4 regions of the Pseudomonas shiyinii genome follow, and region 2 is predicted to be linked to each of the others. Evidence: predicted binding sites of a transcription regulator. Region 2 holds the regulator's gene; each other region holds the start of a gene.

Region 1 (7,926 bases), 2.4 Mb from region 2:
TGTGTGTCCGTATTGCGGGGTAGGGTGCGGCATCGTCATGACCGTGACGGACGGCAAGGTCACCAAGGTCAGCGGTGACAAGCAGCACCCGAGCAACTTCGGTCGCCTCTGCACCAAGGGCCTGACCGCTCATCTGCCACTGACCGCCGCCGGGCGCATGACCCACGCGTTCATGCGCCGGCAGCGCGGTCATGAGCCCGTGCAGGGCACTCTGGACAGCGCCATCGAACAGGCCGCCGACCGTCTGCGTGGGATCATCGACACCCACGGCCCGGACGCGGTGGCGCTCTATGTGTCCGGGCAGATGTCGCTGGAGGCGCAGTACCTGGCCAACAAGCTGGCCAAGGGCTTCATCGGCACGCGGCACATCGAGTCCAATTCGCGCCTGTGCATGGCCAGCGCCAGCAGCGGCTACAAGCAGTCCCTGGGCGCCGACGGGCCACCGGGCAGCTACCAGGATTTCGAGCACGCCGAGGTGTTCCTGGTGATCGGCGCGAACATGGCCGATTGCCATCCGATCCTCTTCCTGCGCCTGCTCGACCGGCTCAAGGCCGGCGCCAGGCTGATCGTCGTCGACCCCCGGCGCAGTGCCACCGCCGATAAGGCCGACCTGTTCCTGCAGGTGCGCCCGGGTACCGACCTGGCCCTGCTCAACGGCCTGCTGCACCTGTTGCACCGCAATGGCCATACCGACGCCGACTTCATCGCCCGTCACACCGAAGGCTGGGAGGCGATGCCCGCTTTCCTCGAGGCTTACACCCCGCAGCGGGTCGCTGCCATTACCGGCCTCGCCGAGGCCGACATTCACCAGGCCGCGGACTGGATCGGCCGAGCCGGCAACTGGATGAGCTGCTGGACCATGGGCCTGAACCAGAGCATCCACGGCACTTGGCACAGCAATGCCCTGTGCAACCTGCACCTGGCCACCGGCGCCATTTGCCGCCTGGGCAGCGGCCCGTTCTCGTTGACCGGCCAACCCAATGCCATGGGCGGGCGCGAAATGGGCTACATGGGGCCCGGGTTGCCTGGCCAGCGTTCGACACAGGTCGCCGCTGACCGTGCCTTCGTCGAACAGCACTGGGGGCTCGCCCCGGGCAGACTGCGCAACGAGAGCGAGGCAGGCACCGTGGCATTGTTCGAACAGATGAAAGCCGGCCGGATAAAGGCCTGCTGGATCATCTGCAGCAACCCGGTGGCCAGCGTCGCCAACCGCCAGCAGGTCATCGACGGCCTGGGCCGGGCGGAATTGGTGATCACCCAGGATGCGTTCCTCGATACCGAGACCAACCGCTACGCCGACATCCTGTTACCCGCCGCCCTTTGGGCCGAAGGCGAGGGGGTGATGGTCAACAGTGAGCGCAACCTGACGCTGATGCCCAAGGCGGTCGAGCCGCCCGGCCAGAGCCTGCCCGACTGGCAAATCATTGCGCGCATCGCCTGTGCCATGGGATATGCGCAAGGCTTCGACTACCCCGACGCCGAAGCCGTATTCGATGAGATCCGCCGCTTCTGGAATCCACGAACCGGCTACGACCTGCGCGGTATTGGCTACTCCGAGCTGCGCCAGCGCCCGCGCCAATGGCCCTGTGCCCCGGGCCGCGACGATGACCGCAGCCCGCTGCGCTACGTCGACGCCAGCGCCGCCGCCGCACGGCCTGTATTGGCCTTCCCCACCCCCAGCGGCAAGGCTCGCTTTTTGGCACGTCCCTGGCTGCCGCCGGCCGAGCAGCCCGATAGCGACTTCCCGCTGGTGCTCAATACCGGGCGTGTGCAGCACCAGTGGCATACCCTGACCAAGACCGGCAAGGTTCCCAGCCTGAACAAGCTCGACCCGGGCCCCTTCATCGAGCTGCACCCCGAGGACGCGGCACGCCTGGGGATCGCCGAGCGCGACCAGGTGGCCATTCGCTCCCGTCGCGGCCAGGCCGTGCTGCCGACGCGGGTCAGCGACCGGGTGCAGGTGGGCAGCTGCTTCGCCCCCTTCCACTGGAGTGATGTGCATGGCGAGCAGTTGGCGATCAACGCGCTGACCTGCGACGCTGTCGACCCGACTTCTTTGCAACCGGCTTATAAACAGTGCGCCGTGGCCGTGGAGCGGGTCGGCGGGGCGCGTATCGATGTGCTCGAGTTGAGCCCGGCAACTGCTGCCGAAACACCGTCCGATGATCCTCTGCACCGCGTACTCTGGGCCTCGCAGACCGGCAACGGCCAGGCCCTGGCCGAGCGCTGTGGCCACTGCCTGCGCGAAGCGGGGTTGGCAGTAGAGGTCAGCTGCATGGAAGCGGTCAGCCCGCGCCAATTGCAAGGTGCTGCCAGCGTGATGCTGATCGCCAGCACCTTCGGCGACGGCGAAGCCCCCGCCAGCGGGGCCGACTTCTGGCAGGCGTTGCTAGGGGAGGAGGGCAGCCACTGCGCCGAGCTGCCCTATGCGGTGCTGGCCTTGGGTGATTCGAGCTACGACCAGTTCTGCGGCTTTGGCCGCAAGCTCGATGCGCGTCTGGCCGCGTTGGGTGCCCATCGGTTATTGCCCCGGGTCGATTGCGAACCTGACTTCGACGACGCCTTCACCGCCTGGCTCGAGGCGCTGCTGCCGGCGTTGGGCGCGGCCCCGGCGGCGGTATTGCGCGGCAGTGTTTCCAGCGAGGTGTTCGACAAACAGCGTCCATTGTCGGCCAAGCTGGTGGAAAATCGCCTGCTCAATGGCCCGGGCGCCAGCAAGGAAACCCGCCAGCTGGTATTCGAACTGGGCGACAGTGGCTTCGCCTACCAAGCCGGCGATGCCCTGGGTGTCTGGCCTCGCAACTGCCCGACGCTGGTCGAGGAGTTGCTCGGCTTGATGAAGCTGGACGGCCAGGCCTCGGTCGAGCTCAAGGGCAACGCCTCCATGCCCTTGGCCGTGGCCCTGGAGCGGCACCTGGACATCACCCGGATCACGTCCCGCCAGCTGGAGGTCTTCAGCCAGGCGAGCAGCGACCTACGTGGCATGCTGCTGCCCGAACGCAAGGCCGATCTGAGAAGCTGGCTGTGGGGGCGGCAACTGGCCGATGTGTTGCGCGAGTTCCCGCAGGCGTTGTCACTGGCGCAGTGGCTGGACCTGCTCAGGCCCTTGCAGCCTCGGTTGTACTCGATCAGCTCGAGCCCCACCGTGCATCCCGGTCAGGTTCACCTGACGGTCTCCACGGTGCGCTACGGCACGCGCAAGGGCGTGTGCTCGACCTTCCTCGCCGACCGCGCCGAGGGGTACGAGGTGGCGATCTTCCCCCAGGTGACGAAACATTTCCGCTTGCCCGACGACGACTGTACGCCGGTGATCATGGTCGGCCCCGGCACGGGCATCGCGCCGTTCCGGGCATTTCTCGAAGAGCGCCAGGCGCGGGGGGCGAGTGGGCGCAACTGGCTGTTCTTCGGCGAACAGCACGAAGCCTGCGATTTCTATTACCGCGACCAGTTGCTGGCCTGGCAGGCCAGCGGCCACCTGCAACTGAGTACGGCGTTCTCCCGCGACCAGGTGCGCAAGGTCTATGTCCAGCAGCGCATGCTGGAGCAGGGGGCGCAGCTGTGGCGCTGGTTGGAGGAGGGCGCCTACTTCTACGTGTGCGGCGACGCCCTGCGCATGGCCAAGGATGTCGAGGCCGCCTTGCACCAGGTCATCGCCGAGCACGGCGGTATGGGGAGCGAGGCGGCCCAGGCCTACGTGGACGCCTTGAACAAGGCTGGCCGCTACCGGCGCGATGTGTACTGAGCGCCCCAGGATGTACAGGCGTGCACCGGATTGGAGCCTTTTACCCCTGTGTGTGGCGTGATCTTTGTAGGAGCGGGCTTTGTCCCGCGATTAGGCCGGGCCCGATATCACCGTCGTCTGGCAAGGGCTTGGCCCTAGATCGAGGGACAAGCCCGCTCCTACAGAAAGGGGGCAACGCCTAATGGTGAGTTGGCACACTCCCTGCTTTGAACGAACTGACAACATGCCCCGCTGATCAACGGCGACCAGCCCTGGGGCCCATTACTGATGAGAACAGGCAAAGGCGCCTGGAGCTTCGGCTCCAGGCGCCTTTTTTTTCGCGAGGATCGGCTATGAAGGCAACAGCGAACAGCGGGCAACGAGAGCGACTGGTCATCGTCGGCAATGGCATGGTCGGCCACCACTGCGTCGAACAACTGATCGAGCGCGGCGCCCTGGCGCGTTTCGAGCTGCGCGTGTTCGGCGAGGAACGCCAGCGCGCCTACGACCGTGTGCACCTCTCCGACTATTTCGGGGGTAGCGATGCCGAGGCTCTGGCGATGTGCGAGCGGGACTTCTACGACCGCCACGGCGTGCACTTGCACCTGGGCGAGGCCGTGCTGGGCATCGACCGCGAACGTTGCGAGGTGTTCACCGCCGAAGGGCGCTACGGCTACGACCAGTTGATCCTCGCCACCGGTTCCTACCCCTTCGTGCCGCCGATCGAAGGCTCCAGCGGCACCGCGCGCCTGGTCTATCGCACCCTGGACGACCTCGACGCCATCCGCGCGGCAGCCGGCAACGCCCGCCGTGGCGTGGTGGTCGGTGGCGGCCTGCTCGGCCTGGAGGCGGCCAATGCCCTGAAGGCCCTGGGCCTGGAAGCCCATGTGGTGGAGTTCGCGCCACGGCTGATGCCGGTGCAGCTCGATGGCGAGGGCGGTGCTGCCCTGTGCGCGCAGATCGAGGCGCTGGGCGTGGGCGTGCACCTGTCCCGGGCCACCCAGTCGATCAGTGCTGGCGAGGCCTACCGCTACCGCATGAACTTCGACGGTGGCGAGCACCTGGAAACCGACCTGATCGTATTCTCTGCCGGAATCCGCCCCCAGGATGCCCTGGCCCGCGCCTGCGGCCTGGCTGTCGCCGCCCGGGGTGGCGTGGTGATCGACGGCGATTGCCGCAGCAGCGACCCACGCATCTTCGCCATCGGCGAATGCGCGTCGTGGAACGGCAGCGTGTTCGGCCTGGTGGCGCCAGGCTACGGCATGGCCCGCAACCTGGCGGCGCTGTTGGCAGGCGAGCCTGCCCAGGCCTTCACCGGCGCCGACATGTCCACCAAGCTCAAGCTGCTGGGTGTGGATGTCGGCTCTATCGGCGATGCCCACGGTGCCACCCCCGGCGCGCGCAGCTATCGCTTCATCGACGAGGCCAACGCGGCCTATCGCCGGCTGGTGGTGGATGCCAGCGGCAAGCGTGTGCTGGGCGCGGTGCTGGTGGGCGACAACAGCTATTACGACACCCTGCTGCAGTACGTGCAGAACGGCATCGCCCTGCCGGCCGACCCGGCGGTGCTGATCCTGCCGCAAGGTAGCGGGGCTCCGGCCCTGGGCGCCGATGCACTGCCCGACAGCGCGACCATCTGCTCCTGCCACAACGTCAGCAAGGGCGCGGTCTGCGCGGCGATCGACAGCGGCTGCGCCGACCTCGCCGCGGTCAAGGGCTGCACCAAGGCCGCCAGCGGTTGCGGTGGCTGCGCGGCGCTGCTCAAGCAGGTCTTCGAGCATGCGCTGAGCGCCCGTGGCGTGGCCGTGGACAAGAGCCTCTGCGAACACTTCGCCTATACCCGCCAGGAGCTCTACGCGCTGGTCCGGGTCGAAGGCATCCGTACTTTCGCCGACCTGCTCGCGCGCCACGGCAAGGGCCAGGTCGGTTGCGACATCTGCAAGCCCACCGTGGGCTCGATCCTCGCATCGTGCTGGAACCAGCCGATCATGGACCCGTCCCTGGTGCCGCTGCAGGACACCAACGACACCTTCATGGCCAATATGCAGAAGAACGGCACCTACTCGGTGGTGCCGCGCATTCCCGGCGGCGAGATCACACCCGACAAGCTGATCGTGATCGGCCAGGTGGCGAAGAAGTACGACCTCTACACCAAGATCACCGGCGGCCAGCGCATCGACCTGTTCGGCGCTCAGCTGCACGAGCTGCCCTTGATCTGGGGCGAGCTGATCGAGGCCGGGTTCGAGACCGGGCACGCCTACGGCAAGTCGACCCGCACGGTGAAGTCCTGCGTGGGCAGCACCTGGTGCCGCTACGGCGTGCAGGACAGCGTCGCCATGGCCCTGCGCCTGGAAGACCGCTACAAGGGCCTGCGTTCGCCGCACAAGCTCAAGTTCGCGGTCTCCGGCTGTACCCGTGAATGCGCCGAGGCGCAGAGCAAGGACATCGGCGTGATCGCCACCGACAAGGGTTGGAACCTGTACATCTGCGGCAACGGTGGCATGCGCCCGCGCCATGCCGAGCTGTTCGCCACCGACCTCGACGACGAAACCCTGGTGCGCCTGATCGACCGGGTGCTGATGTTCTACATCCGCACCGCCGACAAGCTGCAGCGCACCTCGGTCTGGCGCGAGAGCCTGGAAGGCGGGCTGGACTACCTCAAGCAGGTGATCATCGACGACAGCCTGGGCCTGGCCAGCGAGCTGGAGGCGCAGATGCAGCATGTGGTCGAGCGCTACGAATGCGAATGGGCCAACGCCCTCAAGGACCCGGAAAAGCTCAAGCGCTTTCGCACCTTCGTCAATGACCAGCGCCCCGACCCGGACGTGCACTTCGTTCGTGAGCGCGAGCAGCGCCGGCCCGCCGCACCCTTGCATTTGATTCCCACCGCCCAGGAGGCTATCTGATGAAAACGTCCAACGCTGCTGTCGCAACGCAACCCGGCTGGCAAACGGTCTGTCGGCTCCAGGACCTGGTCGCCGACTCCGGCGTGGTGGTCTGGCATGAGGGCGAACAGGTGGCGCTGTTCTACCTGCCCGACCAGGCCCAGCCCTTGTACGCCCTCGACAACCGTGACCCGCGCTCCGGTGCCAACATCATCGGCCGGGGCCTGGTCGGCAGCCTGCAAGGGCACTTGGTGGTCGCGGCACCGCTGTACAAGCAGCATTTCAGCCTGCACGACGGGCACTGCCTGGAGGACACGGCGCAGGCCTTGCGCGTGTGGCCGGTGCGCCTTTGCGGCGATGCGGTGGAGCTTGCGGCGTGCGCTTGAAGCGTGTGCGGTGAAGTTGCAAGCAGCCGGGCAGGATGGTTCGCTGCAGCTACGGGGAAATATCCGTGAACTTATCGGACTTTCCTGGCTCTCATGCCGGTAGCCATTGGTCATGGCCGCCTGCTAAGCTCGCGGCTTTACCTGATTGCCCTTATGGCGCATGAACAAGGAACTAGCATGAAACAGCATCGTTTGGCGGCTGCGGTTGCCCTGGTTGGTTTGGTCCTCGCGGGCTGCGACGCTCAGACCAGCAGCGTCGAGCTGAAGACTCCGGCACAGAAAGCCTCCTACGGTATCGGCCTGAACATGGGCAAGAGCCTGGCTCAGGAAGGCATGGAAGACCTAGATTCCAAAGCGGTGGCCCTCGGTATCGAGGATGCGGTTGCCAAGAAAGAGCAGCGCATCAAGGACGAAGACCTGGTAGCGGCCTTCACCGACCTGCAGAAGCGCGCCGAAGAGCGTCTGGCCAAGGCCAGCGAGGAAGCGGCCAGCGCCGGCAAGAAATTCCTCGAAGAGAACGGCAAGAAGCCAGGCGTCGTCACCACCGCCTCGGGCCTGCAGTACGAAGTGGTCAAGAAGGCCGACGGCCCGCAGCCCAAGCCGACCGACGTGGTCACTGTCCACTACGAAGGCAAGCTGATCGATGGCAAGGTGTTCGACAGCTCCGTCGAACGTGGCAGCCCGATCGACCTGCCGGTCAGCGGCGTGATCCCGGGTTGGGTCGAAGGCCTGCAACTGATGCACGTTGGCGAGAAGTACAAGCTGTACATCCCGGCTGACCTGGCCTACGGTGCCCAGAGCCCGAGCCCGCTGATTCCGGCGAACTCGGTACTGGTCTTCGACCTGGAGCTGCTGGGCATCAAGGACCCGGCCAACGCCCAGGGCGAGGCGCCGGAAGCCGAAGCGCCAGCGGCTGAAGAGCCTGCCAAGTAAT
Region 2 (7,926 bases):
CAGCGCAAGGGCTCGGCCAGCACCTCGGCGAGCGGCCCTGAGGCCATTCGCGAGACCGTGGCGGCCGCGCTGGCCATCGCCCAGCATACCTCCGAGGATGAATGTGCAGGCCTGGCCGACGCGGCGTTGATGGCCCGCGAGATCCCGGACCTCGATCTTTATCATGACTGGGCCCTGGAGCCGGAAAAAGCCGTCGAGATGGCATTGGCCTGCGAGGCAGCGGCGTTCGATGCCGACCCGCGCATCCTCAATGCCGACGGCACCACCCTGAACACTCACCAAGGCTGCCGGGTCTATGGCAACAGCCATGGCTTCATCGGCAGCTACGCCTCCACGCGCCATAGCTTGAGTTGCGTGATGATCGCCGAAGGCGAAGGGCAGATGCAGCGCGACTACTGGTACGACGTCAATCGCCAGGGCAACCTGCTGGCCGACCCGCGTAGCATCGGCCAGCGGGCCGCACAGCGCGCAGCCAGCCGCCTGGGCGCGCGCCCGGTGCCTACCTGCGAAGTGCCGGTGCTGTTCTCTGCCGAACTGGCCGGTGGCCTGTTCGGCAGCTTCCTGTCGGCGATCTCCGGCGGCAACCTGTACCGTAAGTCATCGTTCCTCGATGGTGCCATCGGCCAGCGTCTGTTCCCCACCTGGCTGACCCTCGACGAGCGCCCACACCTGCCGCGCGCGTTGGGCAGTGCCGCTTTCGATGGCGATGGCCTGGCTACGTATGCCAAGCCATTCGTCGACAAGGGCGAGCTGGTTTCCTATTTGCTGGGTACCTATTCGGGGCGCAAGCTGGGCCTGCCGAGCACCGCCAATGCTGGCGGTGTGCATAACCTCTTCGTCACCCACGGGGTGGAGGACCAGGCAGCCTTGATCCGTCGCATGGGGCGCGGTTTGCTGGTAACCGAATTGATGGGACATGGCCTGAACATGGTGACCGGCGACTATTCCCGCGGTGCGGCGGGCTTCTGGGTAGAGAACGGTGAAATCCAGTTCCCGGTCCAGGAAGTCACCATCGCCGGCAACATGAAAGACATGTTCCAGCAGATCGTGGCCATCGGCAGCGATATCGAAACCCGCAGCAACATCCACAGTGGCTCGGTGCTGATCGAACGGATGACTGTGGCGGGGAGTTGATACTTGCCGCATTGCTGGAAAAACCGGGGCCGCTTTGCGGCCCCGGTTGTTTGGCTGGCTGGAGCTACTCGCCTTCGTCGAAGTAGTTGTTGATCAATTCGACTAGGGCATCCATGGCCTCGGTGTCCTGCTCGCCCTCGGTCATCAGGTGCACCTGGGTACCTTTGCCTGCGGCGAGCATCATCACTGCCATGATGCTTTTGCCATCCACCAGCTTGTCCGGCGCGCGCCCGACCCTGACCTGGCAGGGGAAGCGGCCGGCCACGCCGACGAACTTGGCCGCCGCCCGGGCATGCAGGCCAAGCTTGTTGATGATGGTGATTTCGCGGGCGGGCATCGTGGGGCGGATATCCTTGGGCTAGAGGTCGCGGTGGCGAACCTGGACGTTTTTCAGGGATTGTTGCAGCAACTGGCCCAAGCGCTCGGTCAGGTACACGGAACGATGGTGCCCGCCGGTGCAGCCGATGGCGATGGTGACATACGCGCGGTTGCTGGCGGCGAAGCGGGGCAGCCATTTGAGCAGGTAACTGGAGATATCCTGGAACATCTCCTCGACATCCGGCTGGGCGGCCAGGTAGTCGATCACCGGCTGGTCCAGCCCGGAATGCTCGCGCAACTCCGGCTTCCAGTACGGGTTGGGCAGGCAGCGTACGTCGAACACCAGGTCGGCGTCCACGGGCATGCCGCGCTTGAAACCGAAGGACTCGACCAGGAACGCGGTGCCGGGCTCGGGCTGGTTGAGCAGGCGCAGCTTGATCGAGTCCCTCAGCTGATAGAGGTTCAGGTTGGTGGTGTCGATCTTCAGGTCGGCCAGGTCGGAAATCGGGCCGAGCAGCTCGCTTTCGACGCGGATCGCCTCTGCCAGGGAGCGATTGGCGTTGGTCAGCGGGTGGCGCCGGCGGGTCTCGGAGAAGCGCTTGAGCAGCGTCTCCTCGTCGGCGTCCAGGTACAACACATCACATTGGATATGCCGGCTTCGGGCCTCTTCGAGCAGGTCGGGAAAGCGGGTCAGGTGGCTGGGCAGGTTGCGCGCGTCGATGGAGACGGCCACCTTCGGTTGCAACAGCTCGGTATTGATCAGTGCGTTTTCGGCCAGTTGCGGCAACAACCCGGCGGGCAGGTTGTCGATGCAGTAATAGCCGTTGTCTTCCAGGACATCGAGGGCGGTACTTTTGCCGGAGCCGGACCGGCCGCTGACGATGATCAGGCGCATGTTAGTGCTCGTTCTGTGCGTCCAGGACTACCTGGTACAGGGCCTCGCTGCTGTCGGCGGCACGCAGGCGATCGCGAACCTCCTTGCGATCGAGCATGCTGGCGATCTGGCGCAGCAGTTCAAGGTGGGCATCGGTGGCCGCCTCGGGTACCAGCAGGACGAACAGCAGGTCCACGGGCGCGCCATCGATGGCGTCGTAGTCGATGGGAGCATCCAGGTGCAGCAGGGCGCTGACGGGCGCCGTGCAGCCTTCGAGCCGGCAGTGGGGGATGGCGATGCCATTGCCGAAGCCGGTGGAGCCCAGTTTCTCGCGGGCAACCAGCTTTTCGAAGACGTCTTGCATCTCCAGTTCGGGAATTTGCTCGGCGATCAGGTTGGCGACCTTTTCCAGGGCGCGCTTCTTACTGCCGCCCGGCACGTTCACGAGGGAACGGCCGGGGGTCAGGATGGTTTCAAGTCGGATCATGGATGAGAGGGATCAGCGGGCGGCTGCACCTTGCAGCAGGCTTTGCTGTTTTTCCTTGTGTTTTTTCAGTTGGCGGTCGAGCTTGTCAGCCAGGGCGTCGATCGCTGCATACATGTCTTGGTGTTCGGCGTTGGCAACCACTTCTCCGCCGGGAATCTGGAGCGTGGCCTCGACCTTCTGCTGCAGTTTCTCGACTTTCATGATCACCGTGACGTTGGTGATCTTGTCGAAATGTCCTTCCACCCGGGCGAGCTTCTCGAGTACGTACTCACGCAGTGGTTGGGTGACTTCTACATGCTGTCCACTGATGTTGACTTGCATACAGCTTCTCCTTTGTTGCCCGTGCATAAAGGGCAGGTATTGCACCTGCCACTGAAACGCTATGGCACAGCCAGGGGCTACATCAGTCGCTTGCGCTCGCTCGACGGTGCGATGCCGAGGGACTCGCGGTACTTGGCGACGGTGCGACGGGCTACCTGGATGCCTTGTGCCTCCAGTAAACCAGCGATCTTGCTGTCACTCAATGGCTTTTTCTGATTTTCCGCCGCAACCAGTTTCTTGATGATCGCGCGGATCGCCGTAGACGAGCATTCACCGCCTTCGGCGGTGCTCACATGGCTCGAGAAAAAGTATTTCAATTCATAGATACCACGCGGGGTATGCATGTATTTCTGCGTGGTGACCCGGGAAATGGTCGATTCGTGCATGCCCACCGCCTCGGCGATGTCGTGCAGCACCAATGGCTTCATCGCTTCGTCGCCCTGGTCGAGGAAGCCGCGTTGGTGCTCGACGATCTGGGTGGCGACCTTCATCAGCGTCTCGTTGCGGCTCTGCAGGCTCTTGATGAACCAGCGTGCCTCCTGCAACTGGTTGCGCATGAAGGTGTTGTCGGCGCTGGTGTCGGCGCGGCGGACGAAACCTGCGTACTGCGGGTTGACCCGCAGGCGCGGGATCGCTTCCTGGTTGAGCTCCACCAGCCAGCGGTCGTTGTCCTTGCGCACGATGACGTCGGGTACCACGTATTCCGGCTCGCTGGACTCGATCTGCGAGCCCGGGCGTGGGTTGAGGCTCTGTACCAGCTCGATGACCTGGCGCAGTTCATCTTCCTTGAGCTTCATGCGGCGCATCAGCTGGCTGTAGTCGCGGCTGCCGAGCAGGTCGATGAAGTCGCTGACCAGGCGCTGGGCTTCGGCCATCCATGGGGTGTCGGCCGGCAGCTGGCGCAGCTGCAGCAGCAGGCATTCGCCGAGGTTGCGGGCGCCGATGCCGGCAGGCTCGAACTGCTGGATGCGGTGCAGTACGGCTTCCACTTCATCCAGCTCGATATCCAGCTCCGGGTCGAAGCCTGCGCAGATTTCCTCGAGGCTGTCCTCCAGGTAGCCCTGGCCGTTGATGCTGTCGATCAGGGTCACGGCGATGAGCCGGTCGGTGTCGGACATCGGTGCCAGGTTCAACTGCCACAGCAGGTGGCTTTGCAGGCTCTCGCCGGTGGAGGTGCGGGTGGTGAAGTCCCACTCGTCGTCATCGCTGGCCGGCAGGCTGCTGGCGCTGGTCTGGTAGATGTCTTCCCAGGCCGTGTCGACGGGCAGTTCGTTGGGGATGCGTTCGTTCCATTCGCCTTCTTCCAGGGTTTCGGCGCTGGCCGTGCTTTCCTGGAAGCTGTTGTCCTGGGCTTCGGCGACCGGCTTGCTCTCGGCGTTGTCGGCCATGGGGTCGCTGTTGTCGAAGTCGTCGCCGTCTTCCTGACGTTCGAGCATCGGATTGGACTCCAGCGCTTCCTGAATTTCCTGTTGAAGGTCCAGGGTGGAGAGCTGGAGCAGACGGATGGCCTGTTGCAACTGCGGTGTCATCGTCAGTTGCTGGCCCATTTTTAGGACGAGCGATGGTTTCATGGCTGGGGCTTAATACCTTGTTCGCCGGCGCGCATGCGCCATCCACTACACGTAGGGCGCCGGGGCGCCAATTTTAAGCAAGTTATATGCCTGAAATTGTAGCGTTTGCCTAGAGCACTGCAACTTTTGCGGCAGTGCCCCAGGCAGACTCCGGGCTCAGAGTCGGAACTCGTGGCCCAGGTAGACCTCCTTGACCAGGTCATTGGCCAGGATGGTCTCGGCATCGCCTTCGGCGATCAGTTGTCCATCGTTGACGATGTAGGCAGTCTCGCAGATATCGAGCGTCTCGCGGACGTTGTGGTCGGTGATCAGCACACCGATGCCCTTGGCCTTGAGATGATGGATGATCTGCTTGATATCGCCCACGGAAATCGGGTCGACACCGGCGAAGGGTTCGTCCAGCAGGATGAACTTCGGCGCGGTGGCCAATGCCCGTGCGATCTCGACGCGGCGGCGTTCGCCACCGGAGAGGCTCATGCCGAGGTTGTCACGGATGTGGCTGATGTGGAACTCCTGCAGCAGGCTTTCCAGCTCCTTGCGGCGGCCGTCGCGGTCGAGGTCCTTGCGGGTCTCGAGGATGGCCATGATGTTGTCGGCCACCGACAGTTTGCGGAAAATCGACGCTTCCTGGGGCAGGTAGCCGATGCCAGCGCGGGCGCGGCCGTGCATGGGCTGGTGGCTGACGTCCAGGTTGTCGATCAGCACGCGGCCCTGGTCGGCGCGGACCAGGCCGACGATCATGTAGAAGCAGGTGGTCTTGCCGGCGCCGTTGGGGCCGAGCAAGCCGACGATCTGGCCGCTGTCGATCGACAGGCTGACGTCGCGGACGACCTGGCGGCCCTTATAGCTCTTGGCCAGGTGCTGGGCTTTGAGGGTTGCCATTTACTCGGCCTTCTTCTTCGGCTGAATCACCATGTCGATGCGCTGACGGGGTGAAGTCACATTGCCACCGCGACCGGCGGTAGCCACCTGGGTCTTGGTGTTGTAGACGATCTTCTCGCCTTCGGTAGTGTTGCCTTCGTTCTCGACCTTGGCGCGGTCGGTGAGGATCACCATGTCCTTTTGCGCCTGGTACTGGATGGTCACGGCCCAGCCTTTCATCTTGTCGGGCTTGGCGGCGCTCTGCTGCTGCTCGAAGTACGCCAGGTTGCCCACCGAGGTGACCACGTCGATATCGCCGGAGGCGGCGCGGGTGATGGTCACGGTGTTGCCTTTGATCATCATCGAGCCCTGGGTGATGATCACGTCGCCGGTATAGGTGGCTACGCCTTGCTTGTCGTCCAGGTGAGCGTTGTCGGCCTGGATGCGGATAGGCTGGTCACGATCGTTGGGCAGGGCCAAGGCGCTCGCGCTTCCCAGTGCCGCGCTCAGGCTGAGCAAAAAGGGGAGGGTTTTAACGAGCCTCATACTGTCCTCTTACGTTGGACAGCAGGTCCATCCTGCCGTCTTTCAAATACGCTTTCATTCCTTTGCCCGTAGTGGTCCCACCGGCGCCGTCGATTCTAACGGCTTGCTCGGTCTGCGCATATTGCTTCTGCGGGAACACGGTCATGCGGGACGTGGTGACGATCATTTCGCGCTGCTTTTCATCGGTACGGGCCACGCGGACCTTCTCGATGAGCTCGACCTCGGTGCCGTCCGGGTTGACCTCGGCGCGCTCGCTCTGCACGTGCCACGGGTACTGCGTACCGCGGTACAGGTGCAGGTCGGGCTTGGTCAGCAGGGAGACTTCGCTGGCCTTGAGGTGCTCGACCTTGTCGGCGGTCATCTCGTACTGCATCTTGCCGTCTGGCATGAACTGCACGCTGTGGGCGTTGATCGCGTAGTAGTCGATGGCGCTTTCGTCGACCTGGGCCACGGGCTTGTCGAGGAAGCTCTCGGGGCTGATGTTCCAGTAGCCGACCGCCACCAGCAGTGCGGCGATCGCACCGAGCAGCACGATATTTCGGGCTTTCTTGCTGAACATGTGCGGCCTTAGAGGTAGTTGGCGTTGGCAGCGTCCAGGTTGCCCTGGGCCTGCATGATCAATTCACAGAATTCGCGAGCTGCGCCTTCGCCGCCGCGCGCCTGGGTAACGCCATGGGCATGCTGGCGAACGAACGGTGCGGCGCTGGCCACTGCCATGCCCAGGCCCACGCGGCGGATCACCGGCAGGTCGGGCAGGTCGTCGCCCAGGTAGGCGACCTGTTCATAGCTTAGGCCCAGTTCGGCCAGCAGGCCGTCGAGCACCACAAGTTTGTCCTCGCGGCCCTGGAACAGGTGCGGGATGCCGAGGTTGCGCGCCCGGCGTTCGACCACCGGGGTCTTGCGCCCGCTGATGATCGCGGTGGTCACGCCCGAGGCCATGAGCATCTTGATGCCGTGGCCGTCGAGGGTGTTGAAGGTCTTGAACTCGCTGCCGTCCTCGAGGAAGTACAGGCGCCCGTCGGTGAGTACGCCGTCGACGTCGAAGACCGCCAGCTTGATGGCCTTGCCGCGTTGCAGCAGATCCGGGTTCATCGTGTTGTCCTCCATCACATCACGCCTGCGCGCAGCAGGTCGTGCATGTTCAGGGCGCCGGTCGGGCGGTCGTTCTGGTCGACCACCACCAGTGCGTTGATCTTGTTGTCTTCCATGATGCGCAGGGCCTCGGCGGCGAGCATCTCGGCACGGGCGGTCTTGCCGTGCACGGTCATCACCTGGTCGATGATGGTTTTGTGCACATCGATGTTGCGCTCCAGGGCGCGGCGCAGGTCGCCGTCGGTGAACACCCCGGCCAGGCGGCCGTCGGCCTCCAGCACCACGGTCATGCCGACCAGGCTCTTGCGTGACATCTCCACCAGGGCGTCCTTGAGCAGGGTGCCACGCTGCACGATGGGCAGCGCTTCGCCGGTGTGCATGACGTTTTCCACCTTCAGCAGCAGGCGACGGCCCAGGGCGCCGCCCGGGTGGGAGAAGGCGAAGTCCTCGGCGGTGAAGCCGCGCGCCTCGAGCAATGCGATGGCCAGGGCGTCGCCCAGGACCAGGGCCGCGGTGGTGGACGACGTGGGCGCCAGGTTCAGCGGGCAGGCCTCCTGGGCGACGCTGGCGTCGAGGTTGACCTCGGCGGCCTGGGCCAGGGGCGAGTCGGGGTTGCCGGTGAGGCTGATCATCTGGATGCCCAGGCGCTTGATCAGCGGCAACAGGGTGACGATCTCTGCGGTGCTGCCGGAGTTGGACAGGGCCAGGATGACGTCATCGCG
Region 3 (7,926 bases), 2.4 Mb from region 2:
GTAGCCCTTGCTGGCGGCCAGCTCCGCAGCGGGCGTGACCAGGCGCAGGGCATCCTGGTTCTCGGCCCGTGGGCCGGTGGCCGTGGCTTGGGCGAAACTCAGCTGCAGGCTCATGGGCCCCCTCAGACCCGCGCCGCAGTGACGGCCGCAGAGCCCCAGGTGGTGCGCCAGCGCTGTTTGACACCGTGCAGGCCGAACCAGGCCAGAAGGCCGAGGCTGGCGAACAACCACAGGGCCAGCTGGTAGTCGCCGGTATGTTGCTTGATCGCCCCCAGCCCGGCGGCCAGGAGGAACCCTCCGATGCCCCCGGCCATGCCGATGAGCCCTGTCATCACGCCGATCTCCTGGCGAAAGCGCTGGGGCACCAGCTGGAACACCGCGCCGTTGCCCGCGCCAAGGCCGAGCATGGCGCTGACGAACAGGGCCAAGGCCGCCATGGCGCTGGGCAGGTTGAAGCCGACCGCGGCGATGCAGATGGCGGCCACGCTGTACATGGCCAGCAAGGTGCGGATCCCGCCGAACCGGTCGGCCAGGGCGCCGCCCAGGGGGCGCATCAGGCTGCCGGCGAATACGCAGGCGGCCGTATAGTAGCCGGCGGTCACCGGGCTGAGGCCGTACTGGTCGCTGAAATAGCCGGGCAGGGCACTGGCCAGGCCGATGAAACCGCCGAAGGTCACGCTGTAGAAGAACATGAACCACCAGCTGTCGCGGTCGCCCAGGGCCTTGAGGTAGTCCGCCATGGCCTTGGGCTTGGGCCGTTGCGGTGCATTGCGTGCCAGCAGGGCGAACAAGGCCAGGGTCAGCACCAGGGGCAGCAGGGCGAAGCCGAACACGTTGTTCCAGCCATAGGCCGCCGCCAGGGCCGGGGCCAGCAGGGCGGCGAACACCGTGCCGGAATTGCCCGCGCCGGCGATGCCCATGGCCTTGCCCTGGTGCTGAGGGGGATACCACTGCGAGGCCAGGGGCAGGGAGACAGCGAACGAGGCGCCGGCAACGCCGAGGAATACGCCCAGCAGCAAGGCTTGCCCATAGCTATGGATGCCCAGATGCCAGGCGCTGGCCAAGGCGGCGATCACCACGACCTGGCCGAGCAACCCGGCCGTCTTCGGTGACAAACGATCGACCAGCAGGCCCATGACGAAACGCAGCACGGCCCCGGCCAGGATCGGCGTGGCCACCATCAGGCCCCGTTGCTGTGCGCTGAGCCCGAGGTCGGTGGCGATCTGCACCGCCAAGGGGCCCAGCAGGTACCAGACCATGAAGCTCAGGTCGAAATACAGGAACGCGGCAAACAGGGTGGGCACATGCCCGGATTTCCAGAAGCTCGTATTCATCGAACACCTCGCGTGGCTGCAACGCTGGTCACGCCCTGGCTGTGCAGGGCTGGAACGAAAAAGACGCCGCTGCCCGCTCCACAAGAGGAGGGGAGAGCGACGTCTTTGTCGGGAATCAAGTGAGGTAGCCGCCGTTGGCTACCGGTGAGGTTTGCTCAGCAAGAGATGGGCCAACTGTAGGCGGGGGGGCTTTGGATTTTCGGTGCCTAGCCCAGCATCTCGTGCATGGCGATGATCTGCTCGGCCACCTGGATCAGCCTCTGCTGTCGGCTCATGGCCTGGCGCCGCATCAGTGTGTAGGCCTGTTCCTCGTTGCAGTCTTTCATCTTCATCAACAACCCTTTGGCTTGTTCGATGCGCTTGCGTTCGGCCAGTTGCTGGTCGCGAGCCAATAACTGCGCCTTGAGCGCCTGGTCGCTTTCGAAGCGGGCCATGGCCACGTCGAGGATCGGCTGCAGGCGCGTGGCCTGGATGCCTTCGACGATATAGGCGCTGACCCCGGCCTGGATCGCCTGGCGCATCACGCCCGGGTCGTGCTCGTCGGTGAACAGCACGATCGGGCGAGGGCGGTCGCGGCTGACCAGTACCACCTGTTCCATCACATCCCGGCCCGGTGATTCGGTATCGATCAGAACTACGTCAGGGTGCACGGTTTCGACGCAGGTGGGCAGGTCGATGGTCAGCGCGCCGGCCTCGATCACCTCGAAGCCCGCCTCGATCAGGGCGCCCTTGAGGCGGCCGACTTTCTTTTCGGTATCGTCGATCAGCAGGATACGCAGCATGTTCGTGCTCCTCACAGTCCGGCTCGGGTGCCGAGGGCGTCATCCAGGGCATGCAGGCGGAAGCTGCGGGCGTAGCCGTAAGGGTCGCTGCCGTCCCAGCGGCTGCCGTCGATCAACAGGCTGCTGCGCATGAGGGGATAGGAGCACGGCACGCCGACGGCCTCGGCTGCCTGTCGGTAGAGCGACAGCTGCTGGACTTGGTGGGCGACTTTTAGGTAGTCCGGGTCTTCGCGCAGCAGGCCCCAGCGGCGGAACTGGGTCATGAACCACATGCCATCGGACAGGTAGGGCATGTTCGCCCGCCCCTGGTCGAACAGGCGCAGGGCGTGAGGGTCGTGCCACTGGTTGCCAAGGCCGTCCTGGTAGTCGCCGAGCAGTCGCGGTTCGATGCTGCCCAGTGGGGCGTCCAGGTAGGCCTTGCCGCTGAGCAGTTGGGCTGTGCTACGACGGTTTTCCTGGCATTGCTCGATGAATCGGCTGGCGGCCAGAACGGCTTTCACCAACGCTCGGGCACTGTTGGGGTATTGCTCTACGAATGAGCGGGTAGCGCCGAGGACTTTTTCCGGGTGGTCCGGCCAGATCGACTGGCTGGTCGCCAAGGTAAAGCCCAAGCCCTTGGCCACCGCATCGGCCGACCAGGGTTCGCCGACGCAAAAGCCGTCGATACGCCCGGCCTGCAGGTGGGCAGCCATTTGCGCGGGGGGTACCACCACACTGCGCACGTCCTGCAGCGGATGGATACCCTGGCTGGCCAGCCAATAATACAGCCACATGGCGTGGGTGCCGGTGGGGAAGGTTTGGGCGAAGGTCAGGCGTGCGCCATGCTGGTGCACCAGGCGCGACAACGCCTCGGGGCTGGTCACGCCTTTGCGCTGCAGGGCCGGGGAGAGGTTCAGGGCCTGGGCGTTCTGGTTCAGGCCCATGAGCACGGCCATGGCATGGCTGGGGACGCCGCCCAGGCCCAGGTGCACGGCATAGACCAGGCCGTACAGGCAATGGGCGGCGTCCAGTTCGCCACTGACCAGCTTGTCGCGCAGCCCGGCCCAGGAGGCCTGGCGCTTGAGGTTGAGGGTCAGGCCGTGCAGCTGGGCGAAGCCTTGTGTGGCGGCCACTACGACCGGCGCGCAGTCTGTCAAGGCCATGAAGCCGATGTCCAGGGAGGTTTTCTCGGGTGCATCGCTGCCATTGACCCAGGCCAGGGGTGTCGTGGGGAGTGCTGTATTCAAGGGGTTCCTCGCCGGTACGGGGCTGTCTGCCTGTACCTTGCGAAGCAACCCATGTGCCAGCGCCCCTGTCGCCCGGGCCGCGCGCTGGCTATAATCGCCCGCTCACTCACCGCGAGTCTTGCCTGCCCATGTATACCCTGGTCCGCCAGCTGCTGTTCAAGCTTTCCCCGGAAACCTCCCACGACCTGTCCCTGGACCTGATCGGCGCCGGTGGCCGCCTCGGTCTGAACGGCCTGCTGTGCAAGCAGCCGGCGGCGTTGCCGGTAACGGTCATGGGCTTGAACTTCGCCAACCCGGTCGGCCTGGCCGCCGGCCTGGACAAGAACGGCGCGGCCATCGACGGTTTCGCCCAGCTGGGTTTCGGCTTCGTCGAGATCGGCACCGTGACCCCGCGCCCTCAGCCGGGCAACCCCAAGCCGCGTCTGTTCCGCCTGCCCGAAGCCACGGCGATCATCAACCGCATGGGGTTCAACAACCTCGGCGTCGATCACCTGCTGGCGCGGGTTCGCGCAGCACGTTATGACGGTGTGCTGGGCATCAACATCGGCAAGAACTTCGACACGCCGGTCGAGCGCGCGGTGGACGACTACCTGATCTGCCTGGAGAAGGTCTACGCCGACGCCAGCTATATCACCGTCAACGTCAGCTCGCCCAACACCCCGGGCCTGCGCACCTTGCAGTTCGGCGATTCGCTCAAGCAATTGCTGCAGGCCCTGGCGGTGCGCCGCGAGCAGTTGGCCACCGAGCACGGCAAGCGTGTGCCCCTGGCCATCAAGATCGCCCCGGACATGACCGACGAGGAAACCGCGCTGGTGGCCTCGGCGCTGATGGAAACCGGCATGGATGCGGTGATCGCCACCAACACCACGCTCGGCCGCGAAGGCGTGCAGGGCCTGCCGTTCGGTGACGAGGCCGGTGGCCTGTCCGGTGCGCCGGTGCTGGAGAAGAGTACCCACACGGTGAAGGTATTGGCCGGTGAACTGGCCGGCAGGTTGCCGATCATCGCCGCGGGCGGAATCACCGAAGGGCGTCACGCAGCGGAAAAGATTGCCGCTGGTGCCAGCCTGGTGCAGGTGTACTCGGGCTTTATCTACAAGGGGCCTGCGCTGATCCGCGAGGCGGTGGATGCCATTGCGGCGATGCCTCGGCAATAAAGGAACGGGCATAAAAAAGGGCCCCTCGAGGGGGCCCCTGGGCCTCAGCCCGCCGCCCGGATAGGGCGCGCATGGTGACTCGAATTCAGTGTCCTCGTCTCAGCCAACGGCGTGATTTTCGTTGAGTCTCTGGATGCCAGCGGTGCCGGTCATGCCATCCCAGTTGTCACCCCGTCCTTCGCGCCAGCCATTGATCCAGGCTTGACGTACGGACGGCAGGTTGAAGGGGCAAAGCTCGCGGGATTTGCCGGTGACCCCATACTGGTAGCCACGTGAATATGCTCTTTCCAACGGATCACGCTTAAGTCTTCTCATAGGGTGTTGCCCTCACTTGTTGACTGTAATGTCCCGTCGGCCTCTCCGAGGCCGGGCAGAATCGTTCTGCCGGTTTGCGCTCGCTGCCGGCGTGGCGAGCGGAAGGTGTTGCCTCGTTGCGAGACAACCTGAGGTCAGTTCTAACCAAAGCGAGTCACAGTGTGAATGATCGATTTGTCATAAGGACGTAACCTTTCCAAGGGTCAAAGGATAAGTAAATAAATGCGACTCAACTTGATTTATCGTTGAGCCCGCTATGATCAGGGTTTAGCGCTGCTGTGCAGTCACCTGGCCAGTGGTGCCGGATGATGACCGTAACAATTTGAAATGCGACGAAGGGTCACATTGGCGGCCCCGTCGCTGGAAATTTTCATACTGCCTGATGATCTAACCCACTTTCGCCATGACGCGATGGGCTCGTCGATCAGGTGGCCCGGCCTTCCCTCAATGGGCAAGGCCACCCGAGCGCCTGCTGGAAGGGCGCCCGGGCAAACTCAGGCGGGGCGATGCGTCGGCCCGTCACTCAACCAGCCCAAGGCTTTGGATTGCTCATGTCGGACCGTTTCGAACTCTATCTCACCTGCCCCAAAGGCCTGGAAGGCCTGCTCGCCGAGGAAGCCCGCAGCCTGGGCCTTGAAGAGGTGCGCGAGCACACCTCGGCGATCCGCGGCTCGGCCGACATGGAAACCGCCTACCGCCTGTGCCTGTGGTCGCGCCTGGCCAACCGCGTGCTGCTGGTGCTCAAGCGCTTTTCCATGAAGAACGCCGACGAGCTCTACGGCGGCGTCCATGGTGTCGACTGGCAGGACCACCTGATGGCCGACGGCACCCTGGCGGTGGAGTTCAGCGGCCACGGCTCCGGTATCGACAACACCCACTTCGGTGCCCTGAAGGTCAAGGACGCCATTGTCGACAAGCTGCGCAACCGTGAAGGCCAGCGCCCCTCGGTGGACAAGATCGACCCGGACGTGCGCGTGCACCTGCGCCTGGAGCGCGGTGAGGCGATTCTGTCCCTGGACCTTTCCGGCCACAGCCTGCACCAGCGTGGCTACCGCCTGCAGCAAGGCGCTGCGCCGCTGAAGGAGAACCTGGCGGCGGCGGTGCTGATCCGTGCCGGGTGGCCGCGTATCGCCGCCGAAGGTGGCGCCCTGGCTGACCCCATGTGCGGCGTGGGCACCTTCCTGGTCGAAGCGGCGATGATCGCTGCCGATATTGCACCTAACCTCAAGCGCGAGCGGTGGGGCTTCACGGCTTGGCTCGGCCATGTGCCGGCGCTGTGGCGCAAGGTGCATGACGAGGCCCAGGCCCGTGCCCAGGCAGGGTTGGCCAAGCCGCCGCTGTGGATTCGCGGCTACGAAGCCGACCCTCGGCTGATCCAGCCGGGGCGCAACAACGTCGAGCGCGCGGGCCTGGGCGACTGGGTGAAGATCTACCAAGGCGAGGTGGGCAGCTTCGAGCCGCGCCCGGACCAGAATCAGAAAGGCCTGGTGATCAGCAACCCACCCTATGGCGAGCGCCTGGGCGACGAAGCGAGCCTGCTCTACCTCTACCAGAACCTTGGCGAGCGCCTGCGCCAGGCTTGCCTGGGTTGGGAGGCAGCGGTGTTCACCGGTGCGCCGGAGCTGGGCAAGCGCATGGGCATTCGCAGCCACAAGCAGTACGCGTTCTGGAACGGCGCGCTGCCCTGCAAATTGTTGCTGTTCAAGGTGCAGCCCGATCAGTTCGTGACCGGCGAACGCCGCCAGGCCGAGCCTGAAGCGGGCGAACCACGCCGCCCCGCGGCGGTTGCCAGCGAGCCGGCACGCCTGTCCGAGGGCGCGCAGATGTTCGCCAACCGCCTGCAGAAGAACCTCAAGCAACTGGGCAAGTGGGCCCGTCGCGAGCAGGTCGGTTGCTACCGGCTGTACGATGCCGACATGCCCGAATATGCCCTGGCCGTGGACCTCTACCAGGACTGGGTGCACGTGCAGGAATATGCCGCACCGCGTTCGGTCGACCCAGACAAGGCCCAGGCGCGCCTGCTCGATGCCCTGGCGGCCATCCCCCAGGCGCTGGGCATCGACCCGCAGCGCGTGGTGCTCAAGCGCCGCGAGCGCCAGAGTGGAACCCGCCAGTACGAGCGCCAGGGTGCTGAAGGCCGTTTCCATGAAGTGAACGAAGGCGGCGTCAAGCTGCTGGTCAACCTCACCGACTACCTGGACACCGGCCTGTTCCTGGACCATCGCCCGATGCGTATGCGCATTCAGCGCGAAGCGGCCGGCAAGCGCTTCCTCAACCTGTTCTGCTACACCGCCACGGCCACCGTGCATGCGGCCAAGGGCGGGGCGCGCAGCACCACCAGCGTCGACCTGTCCAAGACCTACCTGGACTGGGCGCGACGCAACCTGGCGCTCAATGGCTTCTCCGACCGTCACCGCCTGGAGCAGGGCGACGTCATGGCATGGCTGGAAGGCAACCGCGACAGCTATGACCTGATCTTCATCGACCCGCCGACCTTCTCCAACTCCAAGCGCATGGAAGGCGTGTTCGACGTACAGCGCGACCATGTGCAACTGCTGGACCTGGCTATGGCCCGGCTGGCGCCAGGGGGGGTGCTGTATTTCTCCAACAACTTCCGCAAGTTCCAGCTCGACGCCGGGCTGGAGGAGCGTTATGCGGTCGAGGAAATCAGCGCGAAGACCCTGGACCCGGATTTCGCCCGTAACAACCGGATCCACAAAGCCTGGCGCATTCAGGCCCGCTGAGCCGACCAGCTACGTTGCGCGCCTAGTGGCCAATAGCTATAACTGAGCGAAGGGCTGGACAATTCGCAGGACGCTGACGTGGTGAGAGCCTTCTATGAAGTGTGGCGTGCGTGCGAAGGTGCTTGGCGTATTTCGCGAAGCCGTGCCTGCGTGGGCGGTGGCGCTGGCGGCCTTGGTCGCCGGCGGGCTGCTCACGGCCGCCTTGGTGATCGCCGCCCAGACATTCTATAAGCAGCAGTTGCGCCAGCGTTTCGACTTGCTGGCCAACGAGCGCTACAGCCGTATCGCCGAACGTTTCGAAGACCAGGAGCAGCGCCTGGACGGGCTGCGGCGCTTCTTCAGCTATTCCACCCAGATCACTCCGTTGGAGT
Region 4 (7,926 bases), 580 kb from region 2:
GGCCGTGGTTTTCTTGGTGGTGCCCGTGCTCACACCCGAAGCCGACAGGACGTCGTTCAGGTTCACACCACTGGTGCTATCGATAGCCATGGTCCGTATTCCTTATCACTGACCCAGGGTCAGGACCTTCTGCATCATGGTCTTGGCAGTATTCATCAGTTCGGCGTTGGTCTGGAACGCACGGCTGGCGGAGATCATGTCGGCCATCTCCTCCACCACATTGACGTTCGGGTAGTAGACGTAGCCGTCCTTGTTCGCCGCTGGGTGGTTGGGCTCGTAGCGCGCCTCGAGGTTGCTCTGGTCCTCGACAATGCCCATCACCTGTACGCCCTGCCCCGCCTCGCCCTGGTCCTGGAACAGCGACTGGCCGGCACCATCCTGGGCCTGCTGGAAGGTGGTGGCGAACACTGGGTGGCGTGCGCGGTAGGTCTGGTCGATGCTCGAGGACACGGTCTCGGCGTTGGCGATGTTCGAGGCAACGGTGTTGAGGCGGGTGTTCTGCGCACTCATGCCGCTACCGGCAATGTTGAAGACACTGGCAAGGGACATGGTCACTCTCCGCGCAGGGCCGAAATCAGCCCTTTGAATTTACTGTTGAGCAGGGTGAAGCTGGCCTGGAAGCCAATGGCGTTCTCTGCGTAGTTCGACTGCTCGATCTGCGCATCGACGGTGTTCTGGTCGATCGAAGGCTGCATCGGCGTGCGGTACTTGAGGGTGTCATCGCCCATGGCCAAGCCCTGGGCCTCGATGTGCCGGGTATTGGTACGGTCCAGGGCGATGCGGCCGTCCTGCTGCTTGGCCGTCTCGGCGGCGAGCACCGCCGAGAAATCCATGTCGCGCGCCTTGTAGTTGGGCGTGTCGGCGTTGGCGATGTTGTTGGCCAGGACCTCGGCGCGCTGGGCGCGGAAGCTCAATGCCTGCTCATGGATGCCGAGCGCCTTGTCGAAGCTGATGCTCATGTCTGGGAAACCTTCGAAGGTTGACCGGAAGAATCGTGAGCAGGCTAGAGCAAGGTTTGTGCCAAGCGACAGGGACCCAGTAAAACCGGAGGTTTGGGGCGCGGGTGGCAAAGCGGGATGCCAGAAAAGCGGCAAAGTGCTTCCGCCTGGTGAAGGGAAAGCGGCAATCGCGTGGTGGCAAAAGCGGCAAAACAAAAAATTGACACCAATTGAGGCCATGGTCGAACCACGCACAGCTTGAAGCTCAGGGTCTGGGCGAACCAGATCGCTCTCGAGCTATACCATCGACGATTTTGTCGGCGATTTCAGTGAAGTTTGCGAATTATCCCACAAGCCACACGGAAATGATCACCATTTTTTCGTGATGTGATTTCCCCCTGCACACGCTGTCAGGGAGACACCACATGTTTCTGGGCCACTACATACCCTCGTGGCAGGAAATCGAGTCACGCATCATCAATGAAATGGGCTATCAAGGAGGCGCCCATTTTCGCACGCACCTCAACGAACAGGTCGCCTCGCTGGCGCTCAACCTACGCCGGGTCAGAGCCGTTCAGTCGGCCTTCGACCAGGCTGAATGGCAAGCTGCACGTATGCTGCGCCAACGCTTCGCCGACCTCGAAATCGCCAGCATCGTCGACGAACTGCTCATCGTCGTGAGGCAGATGGCGATGATCGTCGCCAGCGGCGTCATCACCGGCGGCGCCATTGGTGCAGGAATAGGCGTATTGGGTGCAGGAGCGGGCGCCATTCCCTTTGCCGGCGCGGGCGCGGCGATGGGTCTTAAGGTCAGCGGCTGGATCCTCGGCGTACTGGGGCTGGCGTCCATCGCCGAATTTTTCATCGACGGCCTGCCACGCATCGGCGAGTACTACCTCGATGGCATCTGCATAGCCTGGAAAGGTACGCGTGGTGACGAAGGTCTGAGCCCATTCAGCCAGGACGACCCACATGCGGTATCCCGAGCCGCCCATCATATTGCCCTGGGCCATGTAGAAGTCGTGGTGTTGCTACTGGGCGCGATTGTGTCCTACCTCACGCGCGGGCGAGGCGACGCCCGGGTGCTGGCGCAGGAGATGGCGGCCAGCCGCAAAGGTGCGCGGCTGGGGCAATGGATGCTCAAGCATGAAGAAGGGTTGAAGAAACGGCCGGATCTGCAGGTGCCGGAGCGGCGCAAGGGGGCGGTGGATGAGCCGCAACCGATACAGCCTAATCGGCCGGGAGGGAAAGATAAGGAGCCATCCACGGGTAAGCCCGGTAGCATGCCGTTGCATACGGTGGCCTGCTTCAAGGCGGACAAATTGCCAGTATCCAAGCATGCCGAGTTTGAGCGGCAGCTGAAAGGGCAGCAGGAAGGGTTGAACCGGCTGACGGTTGAGGAATTTCTCGAGAATATTGCCAACCCCGTAAAACGGAGCCCTAGCGCGGCAAAAAGAGCGCGAAAAGAGCTGGAAGAGGCACTGACCCAGCGACTGGAAGAAGAGTTACAGGAATCAATGGGTTATAGAGCTGCAAAAGCAGAAGCTGCTAAGAGAGCAAAGAAAACCATGGCAAGCCTTGCAGCCCTGCATAACCCTGACCTTGTAGCCGGCGGGAAAGATGTCATTGCTGATTTTGGAGATCGGCAGGTCAACTCAAGTATCGGACCACAATGGAAGACCAAGGTCGAGAACCTAAGAAATGCCGCAGCGGCAGTACCAGAATCCTCTCGTGGTAAAACGTTGATAAATGTAAATCTTCACAAATGCTAGGAGACAATACATGGATGAGGCTTTTTCTGTTTTTCTAGAAGAGTTTGGAAATACCATCGAGCGCCGAGAAGTCCCAGTATCGAGCATTCAGCGCTATCGCGGGACACTGCCTGATCAGCTACTGGAGTATTGGAGCGAGCATGGATGGTGCGGTTATGGCGATGGGATTTTCTGGATGGTCAACCCACAAGAGTATAATGGCGTTGTAGCATCCTGGCTTGAAGGCACCGCGCTCGAAACCATCGACAACTATCACGTGATTGCCAGAAGCGCCTTTGGAGACTTGTATCTCTGGGGAGAGAAGACAGGCGCATCACTCAAAATCACGAGCGTGCTTTCGCGCTACAGAGTTCATGACTCCATTTACGTTGGAAACAAAATGAACAAAGGGGTGAAGGCCTTCATGGCATCCAAGCGGGTAGATACCAACGACTACGGTGGCCTATTCAAGCCGGCTCGACAAAAACTTGGCCAGCTAGGCCCTGACGAGATGTATGGTTTCATCCCCGCCATCATGCTTGGCGGCCCTGATAATCTTGAACACTTGGCGAAAGTAAAAATCGTGGAGCACTTGATGCTTCTATCGCAAATATCCGAACTCAAGCCATTCGCCCTTCCCGACTTTTAGGCAATTTATCTTCAAGCACAGCCTTCCCGTATCGACCAGCAATGGACCAAGCGCCGTCAGGCGCTTGGGACCTATGCATGATGGGATTCCCCCTGCACACGCTGCCAGGGAGGCACCTCATGTACCGCTAACGCGAGGAAACCAAAATAGATAAAATATTTGCCAAATTCATTAAAAACTTCGGCCTACCGATTGACCGCCGGGAAGTACCTACCTCCACAATCGAAAGATACAGAGACAAGCTTCCTTCCAAGCTCTTGGAATATTGGTCCGAACATGGATGGGGAGGCTATGGAGAGGGCATATTCTGGCTGGTCAACCCACAAGAGTATGACGCCGTAGTTTCCTGCTGGATTGCAGGCACCGCATTTTACTCACATGACAACTATCACTTGATTGCAAGAAGCGCTTTTGGAGACTTATATCTATGGGGCGAAAAAACTGGATTCGCACTGGAAATAGCAAGCTTTAGCTCTCAGTACGTTTTCTATAAAACTGATTTTACAAAAGAACAGCTCAACTCCGAACTTCAAGGATTTATCCTATCAAGAAAAGTCGACTCAAATGATTTCAATCACCTTTTCAATCCCGCCAGAGAAAAGCTTGGCAGACTTAAACATGATGAGATGTACGGCTTTTTCCCTGCACTCATGCTGGGTGGCTCCGACTCCCTGCAGCACCTTCAAAAAGTCAGCGCCGTTGAGCACTTGGTCTTTCTTGCGCAACTGGCAGACCTGCAGCCTTTTCCCTTCTCCGAGCAACCTGATTGATGCTGCAACCATTCAATGAAGTAGCACTATCACGGACCAAGCGCCGTCAGGCGCTTGGCACCTATATGATGGGCGGGCCTAGCCAAGTGGAGCATCTCGAAAAGGTCAAGGCCGTAGAGCACCTACTTTTCCTTTCACAGCTCACTGAACTCGAGCCTTACAGCTTCTCTGACTTCTGAAGCTGAAAACCTCATAACCTCTACCTACCTCACTTCGCCTGGTAGATGATCCCCGGGCTGCACTGCACCATCTGGTAGTGGTCCGGCAAGCCGTTGAGCGCCTCGGACGCGCCGAGGAACAGGTAGCCACCGGGCTTGAGGGTGCTGTGGATGCGCAGCAGGATGTCCTTCTTGACCTGGGCCGAGAAGTAGATCAGCACGTTGCGGCAGAACACGATGTCGAACTTGCCCAACGCCGCGTAGCTGTCGAGCAGGTTGAAGGAGCGGAACTCCACCCGGCTGCGAATCGGCGCCTTGACCGCCCAGCGGCCCGGGCCCTTGGTGTCGAAGTAGCGCTGCAGGCGCTCCTGGGACAGGCCGCGGCCGATGGCCAGGCTGTCGTATTCGCCGGTCTTGCAGTTGGTCAGCATCGACCCGGACAGGTCGGTGGCGACGATCTGCGCGCCCATCTTCAACTGGCCCAGGTTGCTGCGCTCGAACTCATCGATGGCCATGGAGATCGAGTACGGCTCTTGCCCCGAGGAGCAGGCCGCCGACCAGATACGCAGGCGCTGGCCGGGGTTGTTCTTGATGAACTCCGGGATGACCTTGTTCTTGAGCACCTCGAAGGGGTAAGTGTCGCGGAACCACAGGGTCTCGTTGGTCGTCATGGCGTCGACCACCTGCTCGCGTAAACCGCCCCGTGGCTGGCTCTGGATACGCTGCACCAACTCGCCCAACGACTTGATGCCCTGCTGCTCCATCAGTTTGTTGAGACGGCTGGAGACCAGGTACTGCTTATTCTCGCCCAGCAAGATGCCACAGGCTTTCTCCAGGAAGACCCGGAACTGTTCGAAATCCAAATTACCCGTAGACAATGCTGCCGCCTCTTTCCAATCACTGGTGCCGGGGGCTGGCCCCCGGCGGTTTCAATGCGTCGCCTTGATCCGGTCGACCACCCGCTGGGCCAGGTCGTCCGGCTTGAACTTGGCCAGGAAGTCATCGGCACCGACCTTCTTGACCATCGCCTGGTTGAAGACGCCGGACAGCGAAGTATGCAGCACGATGTGCAACTTTTGCATGCGTGGATCGCTGCGAATCTCCGCGGTCAGGGTATAGCCGTCCATCTCCGGCATTTCAATGTCGGAGATCATCATCAGGAATTCTTCATCCGGGCGCTTGCCCTCTTCCACCAGCTTGTGCAGGTAGTCCAGGGCCTGGCGGCCGTCGTTGAGCGCCACCACCTCGACACCCACCGCCTGCAGGCAGCGGCTGACCTGCTTGCGCGCAACCGACGAGTCGTCGACCGTGAGCACCCGCAGCATCACTGCCTTGTCTTGCACCTCGGCATCGATCACCCCGGCAGAAATGGCCTCGGAGGCTGGCGACACCTCGGCCAGCACCTTCTCTACGTCGACGATCTCCACCATGCGGTTGTCCACGCGGGTGACCGCCGTCAGGTAGTGGTCGCGACCGGTACCCTTGGGTGGCGGGTGGATCTCTTCCCAGTTCATATTGACGATGCGTTCGACCGAATGCACCAGAAAGCCCTGGGTCTTGGTGTTGTACTCGGTGATGATCACGAAGCTGTTGCGTGTTTCTTCCCGCAGGCCGGGCAAGCCTGTCGCCATCGACAGGTCGAGGATGGGAATGGTTGCCCCGCGGATGTTCGCCACGCCACGCACCACCGGGTGGGACTTGGGCATCACGGTCAGTTCCGGGCACTGCAGCACTTCCCGCACCTTGAATACGTTGATGCCATAGAGCTGTTCGCCATTGAGGCGGAACAGCAACAGCTCCAGGCGATTCTGCCCCACCAGTTGCGTACGCTGGTTGACCGAATCCATGACTCCAGCCATGCCAGACTCCTCTAGTTCTCGCCTATGTACCGAATCGGCACGGGCTTTGCTTTTTTGAGCGCCATGTATATGAAAACGACATTTTTCCGACGTCTGACGCGCCTGCTGGGCGGCTCGCTGGCCATGATCTGCCTGCTGGCCCCCGGCAACCGAGCGCTGGCCGATGCGGTTACCTTGCCTGAACAGCTTATCGGCGTCACCCAAGGGTTTCTTGAATTCACCGTGGAGGACTACCTGGCCACCAGCCAGACGCCGGGCCGCTACGAGATCCAGGTCAACACCCTCGACCCGCGCCTGCGCATGCCGGCATGCAGCCAACAGCTGGACGCTTCGCTGGAGAGCCCAGCACAGCCGCTGGGCAGGGTCACGGTACGGGTGCGCTGCGCCGGCAGCGCGCCGTGGACGGTATTCGTGCCAGCCCAGGTGCGCTTGTTCCGCGACGTGGTGGTGATGGCGCGCCCGCTCAAGCGCGAAAGCGTCATCGGCGAAGGCGATGTGAGCCTGCGGGAACGGGACGTGGGCACGCTCAACCAAGGCTTTCTCACCGATCTGGACCAGGCCGTGGGCATGAAGCTGCTGCGCCCGACCGTGCTGGACCAGGTGCTCACGCCACAGCACCTGGAACAAGCCGAGGTGGTGCGTAAGGGCGACCACGTGGTGATCATCGCCCGCAGCGGCAGCCTGAGCGTGCGCATGCCGGGCGAAGCCTTGAGCAAAGGCGGCCTGTCGGAGCAGATCCGCGTGCGCAACCTCAACTCCAAGCGGGTGGTCAAGGCACGAGTGACCGGGCCAGGCCAGGTCGAGGTGGCCATGTAGTATTGGGCCTGCCAAGGCTCTAGTCCCTGTAGGAGCGGGCTTGCCCCGCGATTGGCCTTGCCAGGGAAACGCCATGAAGGCTGGCGACAAGGAACTGCTTTTCCTAGACTGTGTCAGAAAACGGGTTATGTGAACTTGCGCACAGGCGCCGACAAATTCGCGCCTAAAGTTTTTTTCGGGTTGGCCGAAAACAAGGCAAGCGTCCAAATTCCCAGAGGTTTCTACAATCATGGTCATCGACTTCAGTCGTTTGAATAATGCGCCATCCATCATCGGTGGCGTTCGCGGCAATACCGCGACCGGCAACGCCGAGAAGGCCAGCGAGACCGGCCAGGCCGCCAAGCCCGGCGCCAGCGGAGAAGCCGTACATCTCAGCCAGGAGGCCCAGCAGTTGCAGAAGATCAGCGACCAGCTGCGTGATCAACCTGAAGTCAACAGCGCCCGCGTGGCCCAGTTGAAACAGGCCATCGCAGACGGTAGCTACAAGGTCGATGCCGAGCGGGTCGCCAGCAAACTGCTTGATTTCGAAGCCCAGCGCTGACCCTTTGGGGCGCTGACTTCAAAGGACGTAACGAGCCAAGAGCCAGCCATGCACGACACCACCCTGCTGCAACTGATCGAAGACGACATCGCGCCGACCCAAGAGCTGCTCGAACTGCTCGAGAAGGAAACCGTCGCCCTGCATGGCCGCGATATGCTGCTGCTGGAACATATCCTGGCACGCAAGCAGTCGCTGATCGTCTTGCTCGAGCAGCAGGGCATGCGACGGAACCAGTTGCTCACCGGGCTCGGTTTCTCCGCTGATCGCGCGGGCGTGCAAGCTCTGGCCGCACAATCGACCATTGGCGAGCTCCTGCTGCAACGACTGGACGCCCTCGCTCAACTGATGGATGCCTGCCAGGCCGCCAACGCGACCAATGGCCGGGTCATCCAGGTGCAACAGCTCGCCACCGCCAACCAGATCCGCATCCTCAACGGCGGCGAC

What was found. The regulator sigma-54, encoded in region 2, starts transcription at its own class of promoters, with help from an activator protein. The targets are predictions, from matches to a motif close to ANTGGCATNNANNTTGCTNT.
Region 1: nirB (nitrite reductase large subunit NirB) is a predicted target of sigma-54. The motif match lies at 3,931-3,950, and genes of this name have one in related genera.
Region 3: ACXHGZ_RS06250 (CmpA/NrtA family ABC transporter substrate-binding protein) is a predicted target of sigma-54. The motif match lies at 3,384-3,403, and genes of this name have one in related genera.
Region 4: flgB (flagellar basal body rod protein FlgB) is a predicted target of sigma-54. The motif match lies at 1,006-1,025, and genes of this name have one in related genera.

Annotation. Positions count from the first base shown of each region.
Region 1 covers NZ_CM161522.1:994,550-1,002,475, forward strand. The annotation lists gene ACXHGZ_RS04740 (bifunctional nitrate reductase/sulfite reductase flavoprotein subunit alpha) at 1-3,742, shown strand, start outside; gene nirB (nitrite reductase large subunit NirB) at 4,075-6,627, shown strand; gene nirD (nitrite reductase small subunit NirD) at 6,627-6,992, shown strand; gene bamJ (BamJ family beta-barrel-assembly machinery protein) at 7,170-7,925, shown strand.
Region 2 covers NZ_CM161522.1:3,765,301-3,773,226, reverse strand. The annotation lists gene pmbA (metalloprotease PmbA) at 1-1,134, shown strand, start outside; gene ACXHGZ_RS17005 (HPr family phosphocarrier protein) at 1,199-1,471, opposite strand; gene rapZ (RNase adapter RapZ) at 1,493-2,347, opposite strand; gene ptsN (PTS IIA-like nitrogen regulatory protein PtsN) at 2,349-2,813, opposite strand; gene hpf (ribosome hibernation-promoting factor, HPF/YfiA family) at 2,826-3,134, opposite strand; gene ACXHGZ_RS16985 (RNA polymerase factor sigma-54) at 3,212-4,705, opposite strand; gene lptB (LPS export ABC transporter ATP-binding protein) at 4,862-5,587, opposite strand; gene lptA (lipopolysaccharide transport periplasmic protein LptA) at 5,588-6,112, opposite strand; gene lptC (LPS export ABC transporter periplasmic protein LptC) at 6,099-6,671, opposite strand; gene ACXHGZ_RS16965 (KdsC family phosphatase) at 6,680-7,204, opposite strand; gene ACXHGZ_RS16960 (KpsF/GutQ family sugar-phosphate isomerase) at 7,219-7,926, opposite strand, start outside.
Region 3 covers NZ_CM161522.1:1,323,787-1,331,712, forward strand. The annotation lists gene ACXHGZ_RS06235 (bifunctional protein-serine/threonine kinase/phosphatase) at 1-114, opposite strand, end outside; gene ACXHGZ_RS06240 (nitrate/nitrite transporter) at 123-1,334, opposite strand; gene ACXHGZ_RS06245 (ANTAR domain-containing response regulator) at 1,541-2,116, opposite strand; gene ACXHGZ_RS06250 (CmpA/NrtA family ABC transporter substrate-binding protein) at 2,128-3,342, opposite strand; gene ACXHGZ_RS06255 (quinone-dependent dihydroorotate dehydrogenase) at 3,471-4,496, shown strand; gene rmf (ribosome modulation factor) at 4,596-4,811, opposite strand; gene rlmKL (bifunctional 23S rRNA (guanine(2069)-N(7))-methyltransferase RlmK/23S rRNA (guanine(2445)-N(2))-methyltransferase RlmL) at 5,363-7,555, shown strand; gene ACXHGZ_RS06270 (sensor domain-containing diguanylate cyclase) at 7,650-7,926, shown strand, end outside.
Region 4 covers NZ_CM161522.1:3,181,796-3,189,721, forward strand. The annotation lists gene flgD (flagellar hook assembly protein FlgD) at 1-90, opposite strand, end outside; gene flgC (flagellar basal body rod protein FlgC) at 106-549, opposite strand; gene flgB (flagellar basal body rod protein FlgB) at 552-959, opposite strand; gene ACXHGZ_RS14320 (DUF6861 domain-containing protein) at 1,364-2,710, shown strand; gene ACXHGZ_RS14325 (GAD-like domain-containing protein) at 2,721-3,338, shown strand; gene ACXHGZ_RS14330 (GAD-like domain-containing protein) at 3,485-4,108, shown strand; gene ACXHGZ_RS14335 (T6SS immunity protein Tdi1 domain-containing protein) at 4,108-4,287, shown strand; gene cheR (protein-glutamate O-methyltransferase CheR) at 4,317-5,144, opposite strand; gene ACXHGZ_RS14345 (chemotaxis protein CheV) at 5,196-6,125, opposite strand; gene flgA (flagellar basal body P-ring formation chaperone FlgA) at 6,189-6,941, shown strand; gene flgM (flagellar biosynthesis anti-sigma factor FlgM) at 7,171-7,482, shown strand; gene ACXHGZ_RS14360 (flagella synthesis protein FlgN) at 7,531-7,926, shown strand, end outside.